2 regions of the Gordonia sp. HS-NH1 genome follow, and region 2 is predicted to be linked to the other one. Evidence: riboswitches for the same ligand, from Rfam matches in the RefSeq annotation. Region 2 holds a riboswitch; the other holds the start of a gene.

Region 1 (12,145 bases), on a different contig from region 2:
GCGGCGGTGGTTGCGCGAGGTCGTCGGCCACGGGCGATCCCGCTGGTAACGTGCGGCCGATGACCTCGACGTGGACTCGTCGCACCGCGTGCGCGCTCGTCGCCGTGCTGACCTTCGGGGTCCTCGGCATGCTCGTGCGCACCGGCCCGGCGGTCGCCGTCCCGCTCCCGACCCCGCCGCCTGCCGTCACCACCCCGGTCACCGATCACTGTCCGCACAAGGTCGCGACGCCGCCCGCCGTCGACGAATCCGAGGTCGTCGCACCCGGATCGGCGACCCCTACTCCCCTCCCGGTTCCGACCCCGGCCCTCGGAGGTGACGCGCTGGCCGGTTGCGGCGTCATCGCCGACCCGGCCGCCGGCCCTGTTCCGCCGCGCCTGACCTCGGCGGGCTGGCTGATCGCCGACCTCGAGTCCGGGCGGGTCATCGCCGCCAAGGACCCCCACGGCCGTTACCGGCCGGCGTCGACGATCAAGGTGCTGCTCGCACTCGTCGTCCTCGACGAACTCGACCTCGCCGCACACGTCGTGCCGACCGCCGAGGACTGGAGTACCGAGGGCGACTCCTGCGGCATGGGGCCCGGCGGCATCTACACCGTCCGTGACCTGCTCACGGGTCTCCTACTGATCTCGGGTAACGACTGCGCCAATGCGCTGGCGCGTGAGCTCGGCGGCGTCGACGCCGCTCTCGAGAAGATGAACGATCGGGCGAAACTGCTGGGCGCGCACGACACGCGGGCCGCGAGCCCGTCCGGACTCGACGCTGCCGGGATGTCGTCGTCGCCCTATGACCTCGCGCTGTTCTTCCGGGCTGCGCTCGCCGAACCGACCTTCCGCGAGTTGATCGCGATGCGCACGTTCCGCTTCCCGGGGTATCCGCGGCGCCCGGACGTACCGGGTGACAAGGACCATCCGCCCTACGACATGTACAGCACCAACCGCCTTCTCATCGACGGGTACCCGGGGATCATCGGCGGTAAGACCGGCTACACCGACGACGCGCGCAAGACGTTCGTGGGCGCGGCCGAGCGGGACGGTCGGGCGGTGATCATTGTGCAGATGTTCGGTCTGTCCGTCGACGGCGACCTGTACTGGGATCAGGCCGAAGCGATGTTCGACTACGGCTTCCGGACCGACCCCGCCATCTCGGTGGGCCGCCTCGTCTCACCGTCGGCCGACACACCCGTCGTGTCGTCGGCACCGTCACCGCCGCAGAGCGAGAATCGTGCCGCGGCAACGGGTTCCGATCAGGCGTCGTCGACCTCGGTCCAGATCCTCATCGGCCTCGTGGCCGCGTTGGTGGCGGTCGTCCTGCTGCTCCTCGGGCTGCGGCTGTCCGGTCGGCGCTGAGCCCCCACGAGCGACCCCGCTCCAACGGTCCCGGGCGTCACCGTCGCCGGAGGACGCCGACCAGAGCGGCTGCTGCCGCGCCCACTCCGGCAGCCGCCGCGAGTGCACCCGCCCGGGGCGTCGGGTTCACCTCCACGGTCGGCGAGATCACCACCGGCCGGTGGAGTTCGGCGTCGGGCTCCTCGACCACCTGGTAGCGGCTGTTGATCGGGTCGGTGGCACACCACGCGCTGGCGTACAGCACGATGCGCGAAGCCAGGTAGGCGAAGACGAAGACACCGAAGATCGGACCGAACGCAACTCCGGCCGGCGACCCGAGCACCGATTGAAGATACAGTCCGCCAAGCGATTTCATGAGTTCGAATGCGATCGCGGTGACCAGGCCGGCCTTCATGGCATGCGTCATCGGCAACGGCACCAGCGGCAGCCGCGCGAGTACGAAAGTGAAGAGCAGCCAGCTGGCGAACACGGATACGACGATGGCGACCGCCCGCACCACGATCGGCGCCCACGACGCGTCGTCGAGTCCAACCCAGGACAGCATCGTGGTGGTGAGTCCGCTGTTGCCGAGGGTGGTCAGCCCCATGGTCGCCGCGAAGGCCAGGCCCAGTAGAGCGAACGTGAGCAGATCCCACACCTTCGACAGCACCGGGTTGCGGTCGACGCGACCCCCGTACATCTCGGTGAAGGCCACCCGGACGCCGGAGATCCACCCGATCCCCGTGAAGGCGGCACCGATCAGACCGACGATCCCGACCGCTGCGCGTGAGGCGATCGCCGAGTCGATGACCTCACTGAGCTGCTCACCCATCTTGCCGGGCGCGGCCTCCACGACGGCCTTCTGCAGGTCCTCGAGCAGCTGGGGCTGGTTGGCGAGCACGAACGCCGCGATCGAGAACACCACCATGATGATGGGGACGAGCGCCAGGATGCCGTTGAAGCTGATGGCCGCGGCATACACATTCCCGCGCCGGTCGTTGTACCGTTCGACGGTCTGCACCAGATGCTCGACGGCCGGCCACTTCTCGCGCGCCGCAGCGAAGGCCGACTTGCCCTTCTCCACGGTCGACTTCCCTTTGTCCACAGCCGACTTCGCGGTGTCTGCCGGTGATTTCGCCGTGCCTGGCGCGGAGGTCATGCGTGCCTTCCTCGTCGGAGCGCGGGACAGGCGTCCCTGTCAACATCCCGTGCAGGCGTCCTGCGGGTCCGGTCTCACCGGCCAGGCGCCAGGAATCCCACCTTGTCATAGACCGATGCGAGCGTCTCGGAGGCGACGGCCCGGGCGCGAGCCGCGCCCCGGGCCAGGACCGCGTCGAGCTCGGCCGGGTCGGACAGGTACTCGTCGACCCGTCCGCGCAGCGGTGTCACGAACTCGGTGAGCACCTCTGCGGTGTCGACCTTCAGATCGCCGTATCCCTTGCCTTCGTATTTGGCGACCAGATCGTCGACACCCACGCCGGAGAGCGCCGACTGGATGGTCAGCAGGTTGGAGACGCCGGGCTTCTCGGCCGTATCGAAACGGATCTCCGAGCCGGTGTCGGTGACAGCGGAGCGGATCTTCTTTGCCGAACGCTTCGGATCGTCCAGGAGGTTGATCAGACCCTTGTCGGTCTCGGCGGACTTGCTCATCTTGGCGGTGGGGTTCTGCAGGTCGTAGATCTTCGCGAACTCCTCGACGATGTGCGCCTGGGGCACCTTCAGCACCTTGCCGAACCGGGAGTTGAATCGCTGCGCGAGATCGCGGGTCAGTTCGAGGTGCTGACGCTGGTCCTCCCCGACAGGCACTCGATCGACCTGGAACGCGAGGATGTCGGCGGCCATCAGGATCGGGTAGGTGAACAAGCCGACACCCGCCGCGTCCACGCCCTGTTTGGCCGACTTGTCCTTGAACTGCGTCATGCGGCTGGCCTCGCCGAAACCCGTGATGCAGGACAGGACCCAGGTCAGCTGAGCGATCTCGGGGATGTGGGACTGCACATAGATGGTCGAACGCTCGGGATCCACGCCGACGGCCAGCAGCTGGGCAACGCTCAGGCGGGTGCGTTCGGCGAGGACCTTCGGATCGAATGGCACCGTCAGGGCATGCATGTCGGGGATGAAGTAGAACGCCTCGAAGTCGTCCTGCAACGCCACCCACTGTCGGACCGCGCCGAGATAGTTTCCGAGGTGGAAGGAATCGCTGGTCGGCTGGATACCCGACAGCACACGCGGGCGGGTCGGCACCGCCTCGGCCGCCGGGGCTCCGTTGCGCTCTACGTCGCTGGTCATGACGCCCAGTTTGTCAGACCCGGTCACTCGTACCGCACGGTGACCGGGGCATGGTCGGACCAGCGGAGGTCGTACGCCGCGGCACGTTCGACCTCGGCCTTGTTCGCCCGGGCAGCCAGCGTCTTGTTGGCGAGCTGATAGTCGATGCGCCACCCGGAGTCGTTGTCGAAGGCCTTCCCGCGCCACGACCACCAGGAGTAGGGCCCGGCGTCGTCGGGGAACAGTTCGCGCACGACGTCACGCCAGCCCGACTCCAGCAGGTCGGCGACCCAGGCCCGCTCGTGCGGGAGGAAACCGGGGCTCTTGAGATTGCCCTTCCAGTTCTTGATGTCGGCCTCGGCGGGCGCGATGTTCCAGTCACCGCCGACGACGACATGGCGACGCCGGCGGACCAGCCGGCCGAGATGGGCACCGAACTCGTCCATGAAGCGGACCTTCTCGTCGTGCTTGGCGATGTCCTTCTCCGCCTCGGTGAGCGCGGCACCCTTGGGGAGATAGAGACTCGCCGCGGTCAGCGACCCCAGATCGGTGTCGACGTCGACCTCGAGGTAGCGGCCGAGGTCGTCGAACTCGGCGCTCCCGAACCCGACCCGCACCGCCGACGGCGCCTCGCGCGTCAGCACACCGACACCCGCGTGGCCCTTCACGACCGACTCGCACATCGTCAGATGCCACCCGTCGGCGAGGGCCGGGGCCAGCGCCTCGCGCGCGAGCTCCTCGTCGGCGCGGACCTCCTGCAGCAGGACCACATCCGGTCCCGACGCATCGAGCCATGGCAGGAAGCCGCGGTTGGCCTCCGACCGGTGTTTGACCGCTGCGCGGATTCCGTTGACGTTCACCGTGGAGATCGTGAGTGGCACGGGGCCACATCCTACTGACGGGATCCGACAACCCGTGCCCCGGCGATCGGCCACCCAGAGAAAAATAAAGGTAAGGCAACCCTTGTGCGTACCACCCAAGGTATGTAAGCATTACCTAATCCAGGCACGAAGGTGAGTCCGAAGATGTTCGTTTGCATATGCCGCGCCGTGACGGTCGACGAGGTTCACGCACACTGCGACGCAGGTGCGTACACCGTCGATGCGATCAGCGACCGATGTGGCGCAGGCGAAGGCTGCGGAACCTGCCTGGACCAACTGCACGACATCCTGAGCGAAAGGGCGTCAACCGCGACGACCGCTGCATGACCTGACACAGGAAACCGACGAACCTCGCGCGAGACCGCGCGCGGGGGTTTTTGTCGTGTTACGGTTCGATCGGACATCCACGGCGAACCGGAGGCTCACCCATGCGTGGCGACGACGAGGTCATCGAACTGCTCAACGAACAGCTCACCAGTGAGCTCACGGCGATCAATCAGTACTTTCTGCACGCGAAGATGCAGCAGAGCTGGGGTCTGACCGAGATCGCGGCGAAGACCCGGGCCGAGTCGATCGAGGAGATGACGCACGCGGAGATCCTCACCGACCGAATCCTGTTCCTCGACGCGCTCCCCAACTACCAGCGCCTGCTGCCGCTGCGTATCGGGCAGTCGATTCGGGAGCAGTTCGAATCCGACATGGCGATCGAGGTGGAGGTCGTGGAGCGACTCCGGCCCGGCATCGCCCTGTGCCGGTCGAAAGGCGACGTCACGAGCGCGAATCTGCTCGAGCAGATCCTCGCCGACGAGGAAGAGCACATCGACTACCTCGAGACGCAACTCGAGCTGATCAACAAGCTCGGCGAACAGCTCTACCTGTCGAAGACGATCGCCACCCCGCCGACCAACGGCTGAGCACACCCACTCGACACCACGAGGGCCGACCGGAACTTTCCCGGTCGGCCCTCGTCGTCGTCGAGCCGGTCATGCTCCGGCTCAGGAGCCGACGGGATGGTGTCGTGCCTGGCGCCGGGAGGCGGCGAGGGCCAGGACGGTGACCCCGATGCCTGCCACCGCCAGCAACACCCCGACGACCGATGGCGCGAGATAGCCGTAGCCTGCGCCGACCACGACACCACCGAGCAGGGCTCCGGCCGCGTTGGCGATGTTCAGGGCGGAGTGGTTCAACGCCGCGGCCAGCGTCTGCGCATCGGCGGCCACGTCCATCAGTCTGGTCTGCAGGGCAGGCAGCATCGTCGACCCGGTGAGCGCCACGAGGTATGTGAGAATCAATGCCGCCCAAGCATTCTGCGCCAGCACCGCGAAGGCGCCGAGGGAGATCGCGCTGGCCGTGAGTCCACCGAGGATCGCCACCGACACGCTGCGGTCGGCGACGTAACCGCCGACGAAGTTGCCGGTCACCATGCCCAATCCGTAGAGCATGAGCGCGAACGGTACGACCGAGACCGACAGCCCGGTATCGGTGGTCAGCGCGGAGTTGAGATAGGTGTAGAACGCGAACATCCCGCCGAACCCGACGGTTCCGATGACGAGGGTGAACCAGACCTGGGAACGACGCAACGCACCGAGTTCGGTGAGCGGGTCGGTGGTCGTCATCCCGGTGAGCGCGGGCAGCGCACGCATCAGCGCGATGACGGTGGCGACTCCGATGGCGACGACGATCGCGAACGCCGACCGCCAGCCGAACGTCTCCCCCAGCCAGGCGGCAGCCGGCACGCCGAACACATTGGCGACGGACAGCCCGAGCATCACCTGGCCCACGGCTTTGGCGCGATTCCGGGGACCCGCGAGATGCGCGGCGACCAGCGCCGCGACGCCGAAGTAGGCACCGTGCGGCAGGCCCGCCACGAATCTCGCCACCAGCAGCAGTCCGTAGTCCGGCGCGAGGACCGTGGCCAGGTTACCCACGGTGAACGCCACCATCAGTCCGATCAGCAGCGTGCGTCGCGACATCCTCGCGGTGAGCGCCGCGATCAGCGGAGCGCCCACCACCACACCCATCGCGTATGCCGAGATGACGTGTCCGGCTGTCGGTTCGGACACCCCCAGCGATCCGGCGATGTTGGGCAGCAGCCCCATCGCGACGAACTCTGTCGTGCCGATCCCGAAACCGCCCAGCGCGAGGGCGAGAATCGTCCAGCGACGCACCCGCCGGGACACGCCGCCCGAGACGGTACCCCCGGGGTTGGCCTCCGGGGCGGTGGACCGATTCGTCAGCGAGACGTCGGCCGGGGCATCGGTGGTCGAAAGAGCGTCAGACACGGTTCATGCCAACCCTGGCCGGCCGGCACTGATTCCTCACCCGCCGGTGAGTTCATTCACAGGCCCATGCCCGCGAGGTGGTCCCGGCGCCGGCCGGCGTCGAATCAGGCGGTGGCTTCGAGCGGCGGGTCAGGCGCCGCCCTCGGACCCCGTGACCTCGAGGTCACTGCGCTCCGCGCCGGCACCCTGCCCGGACGGCTCCGGCTCGTTCCCCGACGTCTCGCCCCCTGAGGTGTCCTCTTCTGAGGTGTTGTCTCCTGAGGTGTCCTCCGCTGACGGATCGTCCACCGTCGGGTTGTCCGCCGACGGATCGGTGGTGGCCGGAACCTCGTCGGCGCGCGAGGGCGGAGCGGGCTCCTCTCCGGGCTCCTCGTCGCTCCCGGATGCGTCGGCGGGCGCACCGGACGGATCGGCGGTCGGATCGACCGCCGGAGCCGGATCGGTCGGGCCGGGCTGCGCGGTCACCGGTGCAGCCGGGGAGCCGGACCCGGTCGGCGATTCGGCGCGAACCGGCTCGGTGGCGCCGTCGGTCGCGGTCGCGAGCCGTGTGAACGTGGACGATCGCACGCTCGTCGTATCTGCCGCGAGGACCGTGACCGTGCCGGCCCGCGGTGCCACCGGCCCGACGATCGCGCCCGCCCAGTACCGCACGAAGTTCACCGGCAACCAGACGATGCTTCGGAGGCTCGCAGCCAGTGCGGTCGCACCGTCGACGAACCGCGCCGGCGACAGCGTGAGAATCCCCTGGAGGATGTCCTCAAAGACGAAGAGGTCCGGTAGGTAGGCGCCGTACCCGAGTTTCGGCAGCGGCGGCAGCAGACCCTGCACGAGCCTGATCACCGGCTGCAGGTTCGCGAGTTCGATCCCGTACGGCAGCTCGATCGTCGGACGCCCGGACAGGAAGTCCCCGATCGCTCCGCCGTACCCGGCATCGCGCGCCCAATCCCGCACGAGTTCGGCGAACGCGGAATCCGCGGCGACCATACAGACCGCGGACTCCGGCTCGCATCGGACGCTCCGACCGTCGTTCCAGGTCGTTTCGTGGGGGTCGCGATACATCTGGAACGGGTACAGGTTGTGCTTGGTGAAGTAGCCGAGGAGGCCGTCGATGGCGCCGATCGGGTCGTGGATCGGGTCCGGCAGATCACAGATCGGATCGCCGTCGATGCACACGGACACCACCCTGCCCTCGAGCTCCCCGAACCCGCCGTCGGTCTCGGACCCGCCTCGCGACCCCGCCATCGTCAGACCGGGGATGATCCCGATCAACGACAGTTCGATGCCGCGGCCCGTCTTGTCCCCGGCCTGTCGAGGGTCGGCGTAGAGCTCGCCGGAAATCCCGTCCGGATCGATGGTCACGAGGACCGGAGCGCCGTTCTCGTCGAGCATGACCTCGCCGTTCTCGTCGGTCGCGACGACCTCGTCGACATTCCGGCCGTTGCCGATGTCGGCGAGGACGTCGCCGGCGACACGGGCGCCCTGCGAGTACCCGGCGACCACGATGTCGGACTCGGCGCCGCATCGCTTCTGGTACCCCGCGATCGCCGACGCCGTCGCACTCCTGCCCTGGGCGGTACTGTCGTCGTACCCCGCGGCACCCAGGGGCCACAGTGTGGTCGGGTAGTCGACGTGGATCACGTCTTTCGGCTCTGCGAGGTAAGCACTTCCGGGGTCGTCGACGACGACCACCTCACCGTCGCGCACCGTCGGCATCTTCCCGGTGTACCGCTGCTCGACCCCGACGAGATGGGCGCTCTCCGGGTCGTTGGTACCGGCGACGATGACCACCGCGCCCGAGTCGCTGCACTCGGCAGCCGCCGCCGGGGCGGTACCCGACAGACTGAGAGCCGCCACGACCGCGACGGCGGTGACGGCGGCGATCACGAGCGAGGCGCGTCGGGTTCGGAGGTGAGCGATCGCGGACATGGCGCTCCTGGGCGAACCCGGACCACCCGATCGGAACGTTCCGACGCAGCCGGGGCTGGTTCGACGCTAGATCCGCGACCGGGGAACCGACAGCACGCTGAGGGCCGCTAACGACCGTGACCAGGCACTATTGATCTGATCACGCCTGATTTCACTCGGTCGGAGGACAGCACACTCCACCCTCGCGGCGGCCTTCTCAAGTGTTGGGCGCGGTGTGACCGGGACGGTTCTCAGGCCCTCACATCCGTGTTATATCCTTGTCGCCAGGTCATGAGTATCAGCGTCAAGCCCCGGCTGGCTGATCGGCAACCCTCCATCCGCGGTGGGGTGCTCCGGGTGATGACCGGGTTGCGGGATCGCGCTGACGATCCCCGGCAAGCGCGGGTCCGAAGGTCGGACCCCAACAGGGTCGAGTGGGCCCTGCCGACCGTAGAAAGTGATGAATTGCCATGTCTGATGTCCCTGACGGCACCCTCGACAGCAACGATCCCAGCGAGAACTGGAGCTTCGAGACGAAGCAGATCCACGTCGGGCAGTCCGCGGACGCGGTGACGAACGCCCGTGCGCTGCCGATCTACCAGACGACGTCGTACGTCTTCAACGACACGCAGCACGCGGCCAACCTCTTCGGACTCGCCGAACCGGGCAACATCTACACCCGCATCATGAACCCGACACAGGATGCCGTCGAGCAGCGGATCGCCGCGCTCGAAGGCGGCGTCGCCGCATTGCTGGTGGCATCGGGTCAGGCCGCAGAGACCTACTCGATCCTCAACATCGTCGAGACCGGCGGTCACGTGGTGTCGAGTCCGCGGCTGTACGGCGGCACCTTCAACCTCTTCCACTACACGTTGCCCAAGCTCGGCGTCGAGGTGAGCTTTGTCGAGGATCCCGAGGATCCGGCGTCGTGGCAGGCCGCGGTCAAGGACAACACCCGCGCGTTCTTCGGTGAGTCGATCTCCAACCCCAACAACGAGATCCTGGACATCAAGGGCATCTCAGAGGTCGCGCACCGCAACGGCATACCGCTCATCATCGACAACACCGTCGCCACCCCGTACCTGATCAACCCGCTCGCCCACGGCGCCGACATCGTCGTGCACTCGGCCACCAAGTACATCGGCGGACACGGCACCGCGATCGGCGGCGTGATCGTCGACGGCGGCACCTTCGACTGGCGGGTCCAGCGCGACGGGAAAGACCTGTTCCCCGGCTTCACCACCCCTGACCCGAGCTACCACGGCGCGGTCTTCGCCGACCTCGGCGCACCGGCGTACGCGCTCAAGGCGCGCGTGCAGTGGCTGCGCGACACCGGTGCGGCCATCTCACCGTTCAACGCGTTCCTGCTCGCCCAGGGCCTGGAGACCCTGAGCCTGCGCATCGAGCGCCACGTCGCCAACGCACAGAAGGTCGCCGCGTTCCTGGAGAAGCACGACCAGGTCGAGTCCGTCGCCTACGCAGGCCTCGAGTCCTCGCCGTGGTTCAAGCGCGGTCAGGAGCTCGCCCCCAAGGGGCAGGGCGCGATCATCGGTTTCGAGATCACCGGCGGCGTCGACGCGGGCAAGAAGTTCGTGGACGCACTCAGCCTCCACAGCCACGTCGCCAACATCGGCGATGTGCGGTCGCTGGTCATCCATCCGGCCTCGACGACGCACAGCCAGCTGACCCCCGAGGAACAGCTCGCCGCCGGCGTGACCCCCGGACTGGTGCGCCTGGCCGTGGGCATCGAAGGAATCGACGACATCTTGGCCGATCTCGAACAGGGATTCGCGGCGGCCAAGTGAAACAGGTGAGGCAGCTTTGTCGGTGAGTATCGACCTGAACGCGACAGCGTCTGATCAGCCCGACTGGGAGTCACTCCCGGACGGGGAACTCGTCGGCATCCCCATCGGATCGTTGCCTCTCGACAGCGGAGCACGGATCGACGACGTCACCCTGGCGTTCCAGCGCTGGGGGACGTTGTCGCCCTCCCGCGACAACGTGATCCTCACGCTCCATGCGCTCACCGGCGACTCGCACGTCACCGGACCCGCCGATGCCGACCACGACTCGGCCGGGTGGTGGGACGGCCTGATCGGACCCGGTCAGGCGATCGACACCGACGAGTGGTGCGTCATCTCGGCCAACGTTCTCGGCGGATGCAAGGGATCGACGGGTCCGGCGTCCCTGGCCCCCGACGGCCGTCCGTGGGGATCACGCTTTCCGCAGATCACCGTGCTCGATCAGGTCCGCGCCGAGGTGGCACTGCTGGACCGACTCGGAATCCGCAGCGTCGGAGCGGTTCTCGGCGGCTCGATGGGTGGCGCCCGCGCCCTCGAGTGGGCCATCGAGTACCCCGACCGGGTGCGCAGCGCGCTCGTCCTCGCCGTCGGCGCCCGCGCGACCGCCGACCAGATCGGTATCCAGTCCACACAGATCGCCGCGATCAAGGCCGATCCGGACTGGTGCGGCGGCGACTACCACGGTACCGGCCGAGCCCCGTTGCACGGCATGGGAATCGCCCGCCGAATCGCCCACCTCATGTACCGCAGCGAGCCAGAGCTCGACAGTCGATTCGCCAATGACGCCCAGGGCGACGAGAATCCCCTGACCGGCGGGCGCTACGCCGTGCAGAGCTACCTCGACCACCAGGCGTCGAAGCTGATGTCCCGCTTCGACCCGGCGAGCTATGTCGTCCTCACCGAGGTCCTCAATCACCATGATGTCGGTCGCGGTCGCGGCGGAGTCGCGAAGGCGCTCAACGAATGCACCGTTCCGGTGATCGTCGGGGGCATCGACTCCGATCGCCTCTACCCGATTCGGCTGCAGGTCGAACTCGCCGACGAGCTGGGCAACTGCGTCGGCGGTCTCCAGGTCGTCCATTCCGACACCGGCCACGACGGATTCCTGACCGAGTTCGACGCCATCAGCGACCTCCTCAAGCGCACGGTCGAACTCGCCCGTCGCGACGCCTGACCGCGCCTCCGACAGTTCGGCCGCTCTCGTCAGCGAGTCGGGGTCAGCCGGTGTGATCAGCGGCCTCGCAGGCGCGGTTCTGACAGGGCGGTTCGGTCAGCGCGGCGCGGGAACCGTCGGGACCGGACTGCTGGGCGGGGGCGGCGGCGGAACCTGCGACTCCCCTTCCGTGACAACGGTTTTCCCTGATTCGGGAGCGGCGGGGAGCTGAGTCGACCCCTGTGCGCGCGTGCTGCTCGGCCGCACCGAGCCACCGCGCGGAGGCGCCGGTGTCGACGTCGAGTACGTCGGCGGGGGTGGCGTGGGCGCCGCACTGGGCGGACGCAACCCCGGCGGCAACAGGTCCGGCGGTATCGTCGGCGTCGAGCCCGGCGGGAACGCCAGGTCCGGCCATGGGAACGGCGACAGCGTGCGGGTGCTGGTACCCGTCGAGGGTCGCGTCGGCGGCAACTCCGTGGTCGCCCATGCCGGCGGGTCGTTCGACCCGGTCTGCGGTAACGGTTGT
Region 2 (12,145 bases):
GCGCCTGTGCGACCGTCGCCGGGGCGTAGGCCTGCTGCACGGTCACCGGGATCGCGCCGGCCTCGGGTGCGGGTACCTGCGCCGTGCCGGAGTCGACCGTCTCGTCCGGCGGCGAACACGAGGTCGCCAGGAGAGCTGCTGTCAGCAGCCCGACGAGAAGGGTGAGTGTGCGGTGGGTGGTAGAGCGCATCCGGGGTCCTCGCTGGTCGTTGCGTTCGGCGTCGTTGTTCTCCGCGGTACTTAGGGCCACCTTACTCACGGCCCTCCGATCGTCGACCACGCGCCGGTCCGTCGTCCGGCAGGTCACGCGCGTCGACGCCGGTCTCAGGTGCCTCCTGGTCGCTCGATAGACTCCCCGCCATGGCCGAAGCTGCAGGTGAGGGTGACCAGAGGCCCCCGTCGTGGAAGAACGCGTGGCCGTTCTTCGTCGCGGCGGGCGTCGTGGGCCTCGTCGTGCTCGGCGTCGTGCTGTCGAACGTGATCCGTCCTGCCGAGGATCGGGCCGGTGACTCGGCCCAGGTCCAGTACGCGATCAACGACGTCTACACCGCCCGCAACGGCCCGAACTACGCCGAGTACCGCGCCAACACCTGCGCGGCCGACGTCGAGGCGGCCGACTTCGTCTCCGAGGAAAAATTCCTCGCCGACAACCGGGAGTCGTTGGTCGCCAACGGTCACATCGAGATCCCGGAGATCACCGAGCTGGTGGTCGACGGTGACCGCGCGACCGCGAAGGTTCATTGGCACTATGACAAGACCCCCGACGACGTGAATGTCGTCGACACGATCGTGGTGCGCGAGAACGGCGAATGGAAGGTGTGTTCCTCATGACCTATGCCGGAGATCTGACCCCCCGTGAGGCGTGGGAGAAGCTCGAGAACAACCCGGACGCGGTTCTGGTGGACTGTCGGACGCAGGCCGAATGGTCGTTCGTCGGCGTACCCGACCTCGAAGTCCTGGGGAAGCGCACGATCTTCGCCGAGTGGACCACCTTTCCCGAAGGTCGACGCAACGACGACTTCATCACGCAGCTGCGGGATTCGGGCGTCAGCGACGACCACGAGGTCATCTTCCTGTGCCGGTCCGGTCACCGTTCGATCGGCGCCGCGGAGGCTGCGACGGCGGACGGTATCGCCAAGGCCTACAACGTCGTCGACGGATTCGAGGGTGCCCTCGACGAGAACGACCATCGCGGGACGTCGGGCTGGCGTGCCGAGAACCTGCCGTGGAGGCAATCGTGACTTCTGATCTACCCGTGGGTCGTGAACTGCCCGAGGGGCTCTCGGCCGACACCATCGCGGTGCGCGGCGGGCTGGCCCGCTCGGGTTTCCGCGAGACGGCCGAGGCGATGTACCTCACGAGCGGTTATGTCTACGACTCCGCCGAGGCCGCCGAACGCGCCTTCACCGGGGAGGACGAGCGATTCGTCTACTCGCGCTACGGCAATCCGACCGTCGAGATGTTCCAGGAACGTCTGCGTCGACTCGAGGGTGCCGAAGCGTGTTTCGCGACGGCCAGCGGGATGGCCGCGGTCTTCGTCGCGCTCGGTGCGCTGCTGAAGGCCGGCGATCGCCTGGTCGCCGCCCGCAGCCTGTTCGGTTCCTGCTTCGTGGTCTGCAACGAGATCCTGCCGCGCTGGGGGATCGAGACCGAGTTCGTCGACGGCGAGGACCTGGAACAGTGGGAGCGGGCGCTCTCCAAGCCCACCGACGCAGTGTTCTTCGAGACCCCGTCGAATCCGATGCAGAGCCTCGTCGACGTCGTCAAGGTCTCGGAGCTGGCGCACGCGGCGGGCGCACAGGTGGTGCTGGACAACGTCTTCGCCACCCCGCTCCTGCAACGCGGTCTCGAACTCGGTGCCGACGTCATCGTGTACTCGGGCACCAAGCACATCGACGGCCAGGGACGTGTGATGGGCGGTGCGGTACTCGGAACCAAGGAGTACGTGGACGGGCCGGTGCAGCAACTCATGCGGCACACCGGCCCGGCGTTGAGCCCGTTCAACGCCTGGACGCTGGTGAAGGGTCTGGAGACGCTGCGCCTGCGCGTCGACGCCTCGGTGTCCTCCGCGCTCCGGATCGCCGAGTTCCTCGAAGCCGATCCGCGGGTGCGATGGGTGAAATACCCGTTCCTGCAGTCCCATCCACAGTACGAGCTGGCGCGGGCGCAGATGTCCGGCGGCGGCACCGTGGTGACCTTCGAGCTGAACGACCACGACGGCATCGACGGCAAGAAGCGGGCCTTCGAGGTCCTCAACGGCTTGCGGATCGTCGACATCTCCAACAATCTCGGTGACTCCAAGTCGCTGATCACGCACCCGGCGACCACCACGCACCGTGCGATGGGGCCCGACGGACGCGCGGCGATCGGTCTCAGCGACTCGGTCGTGCGGCTGTCGGTCGGTCTCGAAGGGGTCGACGACCTGCTCGGCGATCTGGATCAGGCGCTGGGCTGACCCGTCGCGTTCCCCTCTTCCGTTCCCGCTCGGCCCGGCGGTGTGAGCGGTCACGGATCGGGTGAGCGGACGGTGATTCCCGCCGCGGTCTCAGTCGAGGCCGTCGATGCCCAGCGCGTTCAGGACCGTACGGAGTTTGAACGCGGTCTCCTCGAGCTCGCCCTGAGGGTCGGAGTGTTCGACGATGCCGCCACCCGCCCACGTTCGCAGACTGCGGCGATCGGCTTCGAGCTGGAGGCACCGGATGGTGACCATCCATTCGCCGTCGCCGGCGGCGTCGCACCAGCCGACGGCGCCCGCATAGAAGCCGCGTTCCCCCTCGACTTCCCGGATGATCTGCGCGGCAACATCACTGGGTGTACCGCAGACCGCGGGGGTCGGACCCAGCAGGAGGGCGAGATCCAGCGCGGTGGTCGACGGATCGCGAAGTGTCGCGCGGATGGGGGTGGCGAGATGCCACACCTCTCCGGTCGACTGCAGTTGCGGGGTCGACGGCGCGTCGACGTCGTCGCACAGGTGCGCCAGCCGGTCGCGCAGGTGATCCACGACGAACGCGTGTTCGGCGAGATCTTTTGCCGAGGAGAACAATCCGTCGGCGACGGCGCGGTCGACGACCGGATTCGGTGACCGCGGAGCCGAACCCGCGTACGGGTGGCAGGTGACGACCGATCCCGACTTGCGCAGCAGCACTTCGGGACTCGCGCCCAGCAGCCACGCGCCGGAGCCGGTGGCGGCACCGAGGTCGACGCCGAACGCGTTGTGTCCGGCGTTGCCGCCCGCCAGGGCGTCGAGGAGTTCGTGGGGCGCGACCTCGGCGTCGAGCACGATGTCGACGCTACGGGCGAGGACGACCTTGCCGACGTCGCCGGCGACGATCCGCTTGACCGCGTGCGCCACCCGCTCGCGGTGCTCGTCGGCGGTCGGGTGCAGGGTCGTCGAGACCGGGGTGCGCGACAGCGGTGGCCCGCCCGTCAGCGGTGCGTCGTCGAAGTGCAGGACCTCGGGTACCACCAGCGCGGCCGGGTCGGAGAGATCGAACGGGATCGCGCCGGTCAGCCCGTCGATCGTCCCGGAACGCAGCGCGGCCGAGGCCGCGTCGACATCGGTGAACCCACGGACGGCGCCCCGGCCCCGCACGGTGCCGTGCGGGCGGGACAACACGAACACATCAGTCGCTGACACCCCTGACACGCTACAGGTAAGTGTGCCCTAACTTTGGATCACGATGAGTGAAAATTGACACGCCCGCGCGGCTTCGGCGAGGCTTGCACATAGGTCATGAGTGCCAGTGACAAGCCCCGGCTCGCTGGTCGGCAACCCTCCTCCGCGGTGGGGTGCTCCGGGTGACGACCTGGCCGCGTACCGACCGGACGCGGCAAGCGCGGAATTTCAGAGGAGCTCCTGCCATGACCGCTGTCCTGTCAGCACCCGACACGACCGGCCACGAGACTGTCGACACCCCCGTCATCGATTCGACCCACCATCGGTATCCGGCCATCCCCGGGCTGGCCCCGGTCGTCGGCGCCGATGTGTCCGTACCGCTGGCCCACGGCGGCACAACGCGGTACGTCAACCTCGACTACGCGGCGAGCGCGCCGGCTCTGAGCTCGGTGGCCGCCGCGGTCGCCGTTGGACTCGGCGAATACGCGAGCGTCCATCGCGGCGCCGGTCATCTGTCGCAGGTGACCACCGCCCGGTACGAGGCCGCCCGGGACACCGTGCGCCGGTTCGTCCGCGGACGGGTCGACGACACCGTCGTCTTCACCCGCAACACCACCGATGCCATCAACCTCGCCGCTCACATCACCCCCGGGGACGTCGTCGTGCTCGACATCGAGCATCACGCCAACCTGCTGCCGTGGTGCGCGCCGCGCGACGGCCGCAACCGGGCCCGAATCGTCCGCACCTGCGACACGATCGAGGACACCCTGGTCGCGCTCGAGGCGGAGCTCGCGTCGGCGCCGGCAGCGCTGCTCGCGGTCACCGCGGCGTCGAACGTCACCGGCGAGGTGCTGCCGATCACCCGGCTCGCCTCGATCGCGCACCGGCACGGGGCCCGGATCCTGGTCGACGCCGCGCAACTCGTCGCGCACCGCCCCGTCTCCGTCGTCAGTCACGGCATCGACTACCTGGCCTTCTCCGGGCACAAGGCATATGCGCCGTTCGGTGCCGGGGTCCTGATCGGCCGGACCGACTGGTTCGACGCCGCCGACCCCTATCTGGCCGGCGGGGGAGCGACCGCCGACGTCGACCTGAGCCCGCACGCCGGTGGCGTGACCTGGCACACCGGAGCCGCGCGTCACGAGGCCGGTTCGCCGAACGTGCTCGGCGCGGTGTCGATCGCGGCGGCCTGCGAGGCGCTGGCCGACCTCGGTCCCGAGGCCATCGGCCTGCACGAACTGCGCCTGGCCCAACGCCTGGACTCCGGCCTGGCCGCCATCCCCGGGGTCGTGCCCCTGCGGATCTTCGCCGATTCCACCGACCGGGTGGGAATCGCGGGGTTCACCGTCGACGGGATCGCGCCGCGGGTCGTCGCCGAGTATCTCAGTGCGCAACACGGAATCGGCGTGCGCGACGGCCGGTTCTGCGCTCACCCGCTGCTCGAGCGCCTCGGACATCCGGCCGGCGCGGTCCGCGCGAGCTTCGGGGCGGGTACCACCTCCGACGACATCGACCGCCTCCTCGAGGCACTGCGCGCGCTGACCGAACACGCACCGATCGACCATGCACTGACCGAACAGACCATCCGACCAAAATCGAATGAGGGGTGATGAGATGACCATCGAACTCGACGCACCGGCCGATCGCGCAACCGTGATCGCCGCACCGACTTCCGCTCCGACGGCCCCGATCAGCATCGGACGACCGGGGTTCCAGATCGCCATCGCCGGAGACGAACTGGCGCAGACGTTTCCGATCGTCGTGCGGCGTGAGACCCTCCGCGATGCGCAGCGTGCCCGCTCTCTGCTCCGGGCCGGCACCCACGATCAGGCGAAGTTCGTGGTCGCCCTCGAGGTGGAGGTGACCGTCGCGGCGGATGCCGCGTCGGCGCGTGCCGCGGCCGCTGCCGCGGTGGACGCATCGTCGGAGGCAGGCTCCGGGACCATCCGCTACATCGGCACGACACACGGACTGATCACGCTGGTCCGGGACATCTACGCGGCCGAGGTCGCCGACGCCGTGATCCTCGTCCCGATCGACGGCGCAGCCACCGAACGCCGCATCCGCGAACAGATCCTGCCGGTTCTCGCCGAGCAGCGGCACCGCGTGGCCTGACGGGGCGGCCCGTCACAGAAGCGCGACTTCGGAACGTGCGCGCTATCTGCAACTGCCGCAGTTGAACTCAAGTGGCGCACCTGCGCCGTAGACACCCCCGCCGGCACCATCTCACGATGGTGCCGGCGGGGGTGTCTCGACGGTGATCCGTCAGCCGCGCGAGGGCTCGTTGGCAGCCTCGGGATGCGAGGCGAGGCGGTCGATCGCATCCTGCGCGATCTTCTCGGCCTGCTCGCGGCCGACCCAGCCGCCCGGCTGGACCTCCTTGCCGGGCTCGAGGTCCTTGTAGTGCTCGAAGAAGTGGGCGATCGGGCCCAACTCGTACTCGGACACGTCGGAGATGTCCTTGATGTGGTCCCACCGCACGTCCTTGGCCGGGACGCACAGCAGCTTGTCGTCGCCGCCGGCCTCGTCGGTCATGGTGTACATGCCGACGACCCGTGCGCGCACGATGATGCCGGGGAACACCGACTCGGGGAGCAGGACCAGCGCGTCGAGCGGGTCGCCGTCCTCACCGAGGGTGCCGTCGATGTACCCGTAGTCGGCCGGGTAGCCCATCGAGGTGTACAGGTAGCGGTCGAGGTAGACCTTGCCGGTCTCGTGGTCGACCTCGTACTTGTTGCGGCCACCTTTGGGGATCTCGATGGTCACATCGAATTCCACAGTTCCTCCTGGCAGTCTTGATCGGGGATGCCGCGTCGGGCCGAAACGCCCGCACGCTGCCCCAACGATACTGTTGGTCCGGCGACCTCGATGTTCGTACCCCTCATTGTGCGTACATCCGGCCGTTCAATCGACCGTGAACCGCGAGAGACCCGGAGGTTTTGTGGGCGCATCCACCCGAAACGGCGGTCGCCGCGGTCGGAGACTCCTGTGGTGGACGGTCACCGCGGTGGTGATCCTGGCCCTGGTCGCCGCGGCCTCGGTCGTGATCGCACTCCGCCTCGATCGGGAACCGGAGCTCCCGCCGGGAGTGCCACCGCAACCCGCCGCGGTCGCCGTCGATCCGCGGATCGACCCGGTGGCCGCCTCGGCGCCCGAGCCGACGCCGCAGGGTGTGTCACGCGCGATCGCTCCGGCACTGCGCAACCCCGCCCTCGGCGAACTCACCGGCATGATCAGCGACTCGCTCACCGGCGCGGTCCTGTGGACCAGCGACCCGGAGCGTCCGCGGATCCCCGCGTCGAACGCCAAGATCCTGACCGCCGCCGCCGTCCTCGACGCCGTGCCCCACGATCAGCGACTGACGACGACGGTGGTGGCCGGCAGCAACGGACAGGTCATCCTCCGCGGTGCCGGTGATCCCACCCTGTCGGCCCAGCCCGCCGGGACCGACACCTTCTACACCGATCCGGGTCGCATCGCCGACCTCGCGCGCCAGATCGAGGAGACCGAGATCCCGGTGACCTCGGTGGCCGTCGACCTGAGCGCCTTCTCGGGACCCACGATGGACACCACCTGGGATCGCCGGGACATCCAGGGCGGCGACATCGCCCCGATCGAATCGCTGATGGTCGACGGTGCCCGGCGGGAACCGCTGGACGAATACTCGCCGCGTACCGCGACCCCGGGCCTCATGGCGGGGGAGGCGCTGGCCGCCGCCCTCGACGTCGAAGCGCCCGTCACCGAGGTGACCGGTACCGCGCCGACCGGGTCCGGGGACGAACGCGTGATCGCGAAGGTCCAGTCGGCCCCGCTGGTGACGCGGGTCAACGACATGCTGCGCTACAGCGACAACGTGCTCGCCGAGACGCTCGCCGTCGAACTCTCGGTGCACCGCGGCGGGCCGCCCACGCACGCCGGCGGCGTCGACGCGATCGAACAGGTGCTGTCGTCGATGTTCCCGGACCAGTGGGCCGGTACGACGCTGCACGACGCGTCGGGGATCTCCTACGCCAACCGGACCACGCCGGAGTTGCTCGACACGGTGATGACAGCGGCGAGCGGGCCGAGCAGGCCGGCGCTGCGCCCCATGCTCGACGGTCTGCCGATCGCCGGCGGTACCGGCACCCTCGCGGACCGGTTCGACGCCGCCGACAATCCCGGTGCGGGCTGGGCGCGGGCGAAGACCGGAACACTCACCGGGGTGAGTTCGTTGACCGGCATAGTGCAGACAGTCGACGGCCGCGTGCTGTCGTTCGCCCTGATGTCCGGCGGCACCTCGCCGGCGGACGCGCGACCCGCCCTCGATGCCGTGGTGGGCCAACTGAGAGAGTGCGGGTGCCGATGATCACGTCAGGAATCGCCGGGTCGGAGACCACGGACGCCGGGAACGCCGGAGCCGAGACCGGGACCGCTCCGGAATCGGGCGTCGAGGAATCCGCCGACCGGGAACGCCACCCGGGTATCGGCTCGCAGATCGACTGGTCGCTGGCGGCCTCGACGGCGAAGCGACTCGCCCGGCCCGGCCCGAAGACGACGTCGTACACCTACGAGGCGGCCCGCGCGGAACTGGCCGATGCCGCCACCCGCGCCGAAGCCCCGGTGCGAGAGGTCACGGGCCTGGCCGACGGCCTGCGCGTACCGACCACCCGAGTCCTCGACCGGGCCGGCTGGATCGACGCGGCGTCCCTGTCGATGCGATCGATGCTCGGTTCGGACGACGAGTCCACCGACGCGGGATCGCCGGGGCTCGCGGCACGATTCGGCGGACTGCAGGCCGGTGGTCTGCTCGCGTTCCTCTCCACCGCGATCCTCGGTCAGTACGATCCGTTCACGCCCGATCCGGAGACCGGCGAGCCCGGTGTGCTGATGGTGGTGACGCCGAACATCATCAACGTCGAACGCCAGCTCAAGGTGATCCCGTCGGACTTCCGGCTGTGGGTGTGCCTCCACGAGGTCACCCACCGTGTGCAGTTCTCGGCCAACCCGTGGCTGCGGGACTACATGCAGGACAACGTCGCGGTGCTCACCTCCGACGCCGGCGAGTCGACGACCGAGATCGTCACTCGGATGACGAAGGCCCTCAAGGGTTCCGATGGTCCGCGCGAGAAGGGCGTGATCGGCGCGATGCAGCTGCTGCAGAGCCCCGAACAGCACGCCGCTTTCCAGCGCATGATGGTTCTCGGCACCTTGCTCGAGGGGCACGCCGACCACGTCATGGATGCGGTGGGCCCGGTGCATGTGCCGTCGGTGGCGCGCATCCGCACCGCCTTCGACAAACGACGCACCGCACCGCAGAATCCGGTGCAGCGGATCATCCGGGCCCTCATCGGGATGGACGCCAAGCTCGCGCAGTACATCCGAGGAAAAGCCTTCGTCGACGCGGTGGTCGAGGCAGTCGGGATGGAGCGGTTCAACACGGTCTGGACCTCGCCGGACACGATGCCGCTGCCGAACGAGATCGACGACCCGCAGGCATGGATTCAGCGGGTCTTGTGAGGCGGGCGGTCGCGGAATTCGCGGCCGCTCATCGGGTCGGGCCGGAGGTCTGCGTCGGACTCTCCGGCGGGCCGGACTCGCTCGCGCTGACCGCGGCCGCCGTCGGTGCCGGTCTCGACGTCACCGCGCTGATCGTCGATCACGGACTCCAGCCGGACTCCGCGCGGGTGGCAGTGGCCGCGGCCGACGCGGCGCGTGTCCTGGGCGCCCGAGTCCATGTCCTGCCGGTGCGCGTCGGACGTGGTGGAGGTCTCGAGGCCGCCGCTCGCGATGCCCGGTACGCAGCCCTCGACGAGGCCCGCGGTGGTCGGCCGGTTCTGCTCGGCCACACCGCCGACGACCAGGCCGAGACCGTGCTGCTCGGGCTGGCGCGCGGATCCGGCTCACGATCGATCGCCGGCATGCGTGCCTGGAACGACCCGTGGGCCAGACCGTTCCTCGGGGTCCGGAGGCAGCAGACGCTGGCGGCCTGTACCGAACTCGGTCTCGCACCCCATCACGACCCGCACAACCGCGATCCGCGGTTCACCCGCGTCCGTCTGCGATCCGAGGTCCTGCCGTTGCTGGAGGACGTGCTCCACGGCGGCGTCGTCGACGCGCTGGGTCGCACCGCCGAGGGGCTGCAGGCCGACAACGATGCACTCGACGAGTGGGCGGCCCGCGTCCTCGCCGAGGCCGCACGCGGCGACGTCCTGGCCGTCGGCCCGCTTCGCGACGCGCCACTCGCGGTTCGGACGCGAGCCCTGCGTGCCTGGCTGCTCGACATCGGGGCGACCGAGCCGACCCATCGGGTCGTCACGGCCGTGGCGGGCCTCCTGGACTCGGCCGCCGTCGCCGACCGGACCCAGATCGCCGTCGGCGGCGACCCCGACGTCCGCCGTGTCGTCGTCCGTACGGGCGAAACACTGACGGTCCGCCTCACCGCGAGGTGAGACGGACCGTCGTCGTGGAAGTACTACGTTCCCTCAGCGCCGAGGCGGCACGAAGGGCGAGTTGATCGTCTGGAAGTACTGGATCCCGGCACCGATCAGGGTGCCGCCGCCGCCGAGGGCGAGACCGGCGATGCCGCCGATCGCGGCGGCCGGCGCGACGCCCACCAGGCAGCCCACCACCGCGGCGGCCAGGCCGATGACGCACCCGATCACGCCGCCGACGATTCCGCCGACGACAGTACCGACCAATGTGCCGATCGAGGTTCCGGCCCGGAGTTGTGATTGGAATCGTTCGAGAGCCTGGTCGTCGCGTTCTTGTCGCGTCTGCGGCGCCGCGACATTGTGCCGGGCAATGCCGCGCAAACTCTCGACCTCGGTCGGATTGACCGCCGACGAACGCGAGACCTCACGGGACGGAATGAGGGTCACGGCGTTCCCCGCGATTCGCGCGTCGATGGGAAACTGTCGGAATTCGCTGCGGTAGTTCAGCGGCATGCGGAAGAGTTCTGCGCCGGCGGTATCCCGAACCGTCACATTCCCGTTCTCCGTGCTCACGGATGCGTTGTGCACCGTGAGAGTGAGCGCCGAGGCATTCCAGGACGCGTCATAGGTGGCCGCCGGGGCCTTCTGAGGTGCAGCTTCGGCGGTGGCGGCGAACACCGTGACGACTGCGGTGGCCAGACACAGAATCACGCTGAGGCGTTTTTTGCGCAGGGGGATACGCGAAGTGGGGAACACGAGTGCTCCTTCTTGTCCACACGGGACAGGGCGTGAGAAGGGAGGGGATATCAGAGGTCTGGTGCTCAGCTCTCTGTTTTCGAGAATGTCAGACGCTCGATCCACATCGAAACGCAACCTCGAGGAATGGTGCCCGTGTGATGAGTTGTTATGTGACCGTTATCCGCATAGCAATTCCGCGAAATGTCGACGTGAATGGCCATAAATGGTTTGAACTGGCAATTCAGCGAAAAACCGCAGGTAGGCCGCGGCCATTCCCGGCGTGCGTCCGCGGAGCCCCGGAGAGGTACCCCGTTCGCCGCGGCACCGCGAAAACATGACAAGCTGGGAGCGTGCAGTCTGCCGACCCGTACGCCGCTGACATCGACGCTGTGCTGATCACCGAAGAGGAGATCAAACAGCGAACCGCCGAGCTCGCCCAGTCCGTGGCATCGCGCTACGCCGACATCGAAGAGGATCTGGTCCTCATCGGTGTCCTGAAGGGCGCCATCATGTTCATGACGGACTTCGCGCGGTCCCTGCCGATCCCGTCGCAGATGGAGTTCATGGCGGTGTCGAGCTACGGGTCGTCGACATCGTCGTCGGGCGTGGTCCGCATCCTCAAAGACCTCGACCGCGACATCGAGGGCCGGGACGTCCTGATCGTCGAGGACATCATCGACTCGGGCCTGACGCTGTCGTGGCTGATGAAGAACCTCGCGACGCGTTCGCCGCGCAGCCTCGAGGTGTGCGCCCTGCTGCGCAAACCCGACGCCGTCCGCTCCACGATCCGGGTCGCCGACGTCGGTTTCGACATCCCGAACGAGTTCGTCGTCGGCTACGGCCTCGACTATGCCGAGCGCTACCGCGACCTGCCGTACATCGGCCGGCTGAAGCCGTCGGTGTACACGCACTGATGCTCCGGGGCGCCACACGTGCCCGACCTGCGAGGGAACGGTTTCACCAGCGCGATCGTTGACCGGTAGCCTCAATGTGTACGTCGACGGGAAGGACATGGGAACGGCGTCGGCACCGGGACTCGATCCCGCGAGCCCGCTCGACCCCCACCAACTGGCATGAACCGTAAGACAGTCTTCCGCAACCTCGCCATCCTGGCGCTCATCCTGCTCGCCCTGTGGGGCTGGAGCGTGATGAGCGACTCCGGCCGGGAGTACCGCGGCGTCGACACCTCCGTCGCACTGCAGCAACTCAACGACAAGAACACCAAGTTCGTCAGCATCGACGATCGCGAGCAGCAGCTCCGGATCGAGCTCAAGTCCCCGATCAAGGTCAACGACGCCGACGCCGGCAAGATCAGTGCCAAGTACCCGGCGCAGGCGGGTGACCAGGTCTTCGAGGCCGTCCAGGGCACGGGCGCGCCGTA

What was found. Region 2 has a riboswitch for S-adenosylmethionine ahead of AMD30_RS00800 (aminotransferase class V-fold PLP-dependent enzyme). Riboswitches for the same ligand answer to the same signal wherever they lie in the genome.
Region 1: it holds a riboswitch for S-adenosylmethionine, as region 2 does, so the genes downstream of both, AMD30_RS04715 (bifunctional o-acetylhomoserine/o-acetylserine sulfhydrylase) here and AMD30_RS00800 (aminotransferase class V-fold PLP-dependent enzyme) in region 2, are expected to answer to the same signal.

What each region holds. Positions count from the first base shown of each region.
Region 1 is NZ_LIYC01000004.1:14,425-26,569, forward strand. It holds gene AMD30_RS04670 (type 1 glutamine amidotransferase) at 1-49, shown strand, start outside; gene AMD30_RS04675 (D-alanyl-D-alanine carboxypeptidase family protein) at 60-1,349, shown strand; gene AMD30_RS04680 (YhjD/YihY/BrkB family envelope integrity protein) at 1,387-2,487, opposite strand; gene trpS (tryptophan--tRNA ligase) at 2,562-3,617, opposite strand; gene AMD30_RS04690 (exodeoxyribonuclease III) at 3,641-4,477, opposite strand; gene AMD30_RS04695 ((2Fe-2S)-binding protein) at 4,622-4,804, shown strand; gene bfr (bacterioferritin) at 4,906-5,391, shown strand; gene AMD30_RS04705 (MFS transporter) at 5,473-6,759, opposite strand; gene AMD30_RS04710 (cutinase family protein) at 6,889-8,685, opposite strand; SAM riboswitch class IV at 8,952-9,072, shown strand; gene AMD30_RS04715 (bifunctional o-acetylhomoserine/o-acetylserine sulfhydrylase) at 9,135-10,469, shown strand; gene metX (homoserine O-acetyltransferase MetX) at 10,486-11,640, shown strand; gene AMD30_RS04725 (Hsp70 family protein) at 11,737-12,145, opposite strand, start outside.
Region 2 is NZ_LIYC01000001.1:181,406-193,550, reverse strand. It holds gene AMD30_RS00825 (ABC transporter substrate-binding protein) at 1-190, opposite strand, end outside; gene AMD30_RS00820 (Rv0361 family membrane protein) at 361-831, shown strand; gene AMD30_RS00815 (rhodanese-like domain-containing protein) at 828-1,241, shown strand; gene AMD30_RS00810 (O-succinylhomoserine sulfhydrylase) at 1,238-2,455, shown strand; gene AMD30_RS00805 (isochorismate synthase) at 2,546-3,622, opposite strand; SAM riboswitch class IV at 3,730-3,843, shown strand; gene AMD30_RS00800 (aminotransferase class V-fold PLP-dependent enzyme) at 3,862-5,226, shown strand; gene AMD30_RS00795 (hypothetical protein) at 5,231-5,731, shown strand; gene AMD30_RS00790 (inorganic diphosphatase) at 5,882-6,394, opposite strand; gene dacB (D-alanyl-D-alanine carboxypeptidase/D-alanyl-D-alanine endopeptidase) at 6,558-7,961, shown strand; gene AMD30_RS00780 (zinc-dependent metalloprotease) at 7,958-9,112, shown strand; gene tilS (tRNA lysidine(34) synthetase TilS) at 9,091-10,044, shown strand; gene AMD30_RS00770 (hypothetical protein) at 10,078-10,782, opposite strand; gene hpt (hypoxanthine phosphoribosyltransferase) at 11,115-11,678, shown strand; gene ftsH (ATP-dependent zinc metalloprotease FtsH) at 11,838-12,145, shown strand, end outside.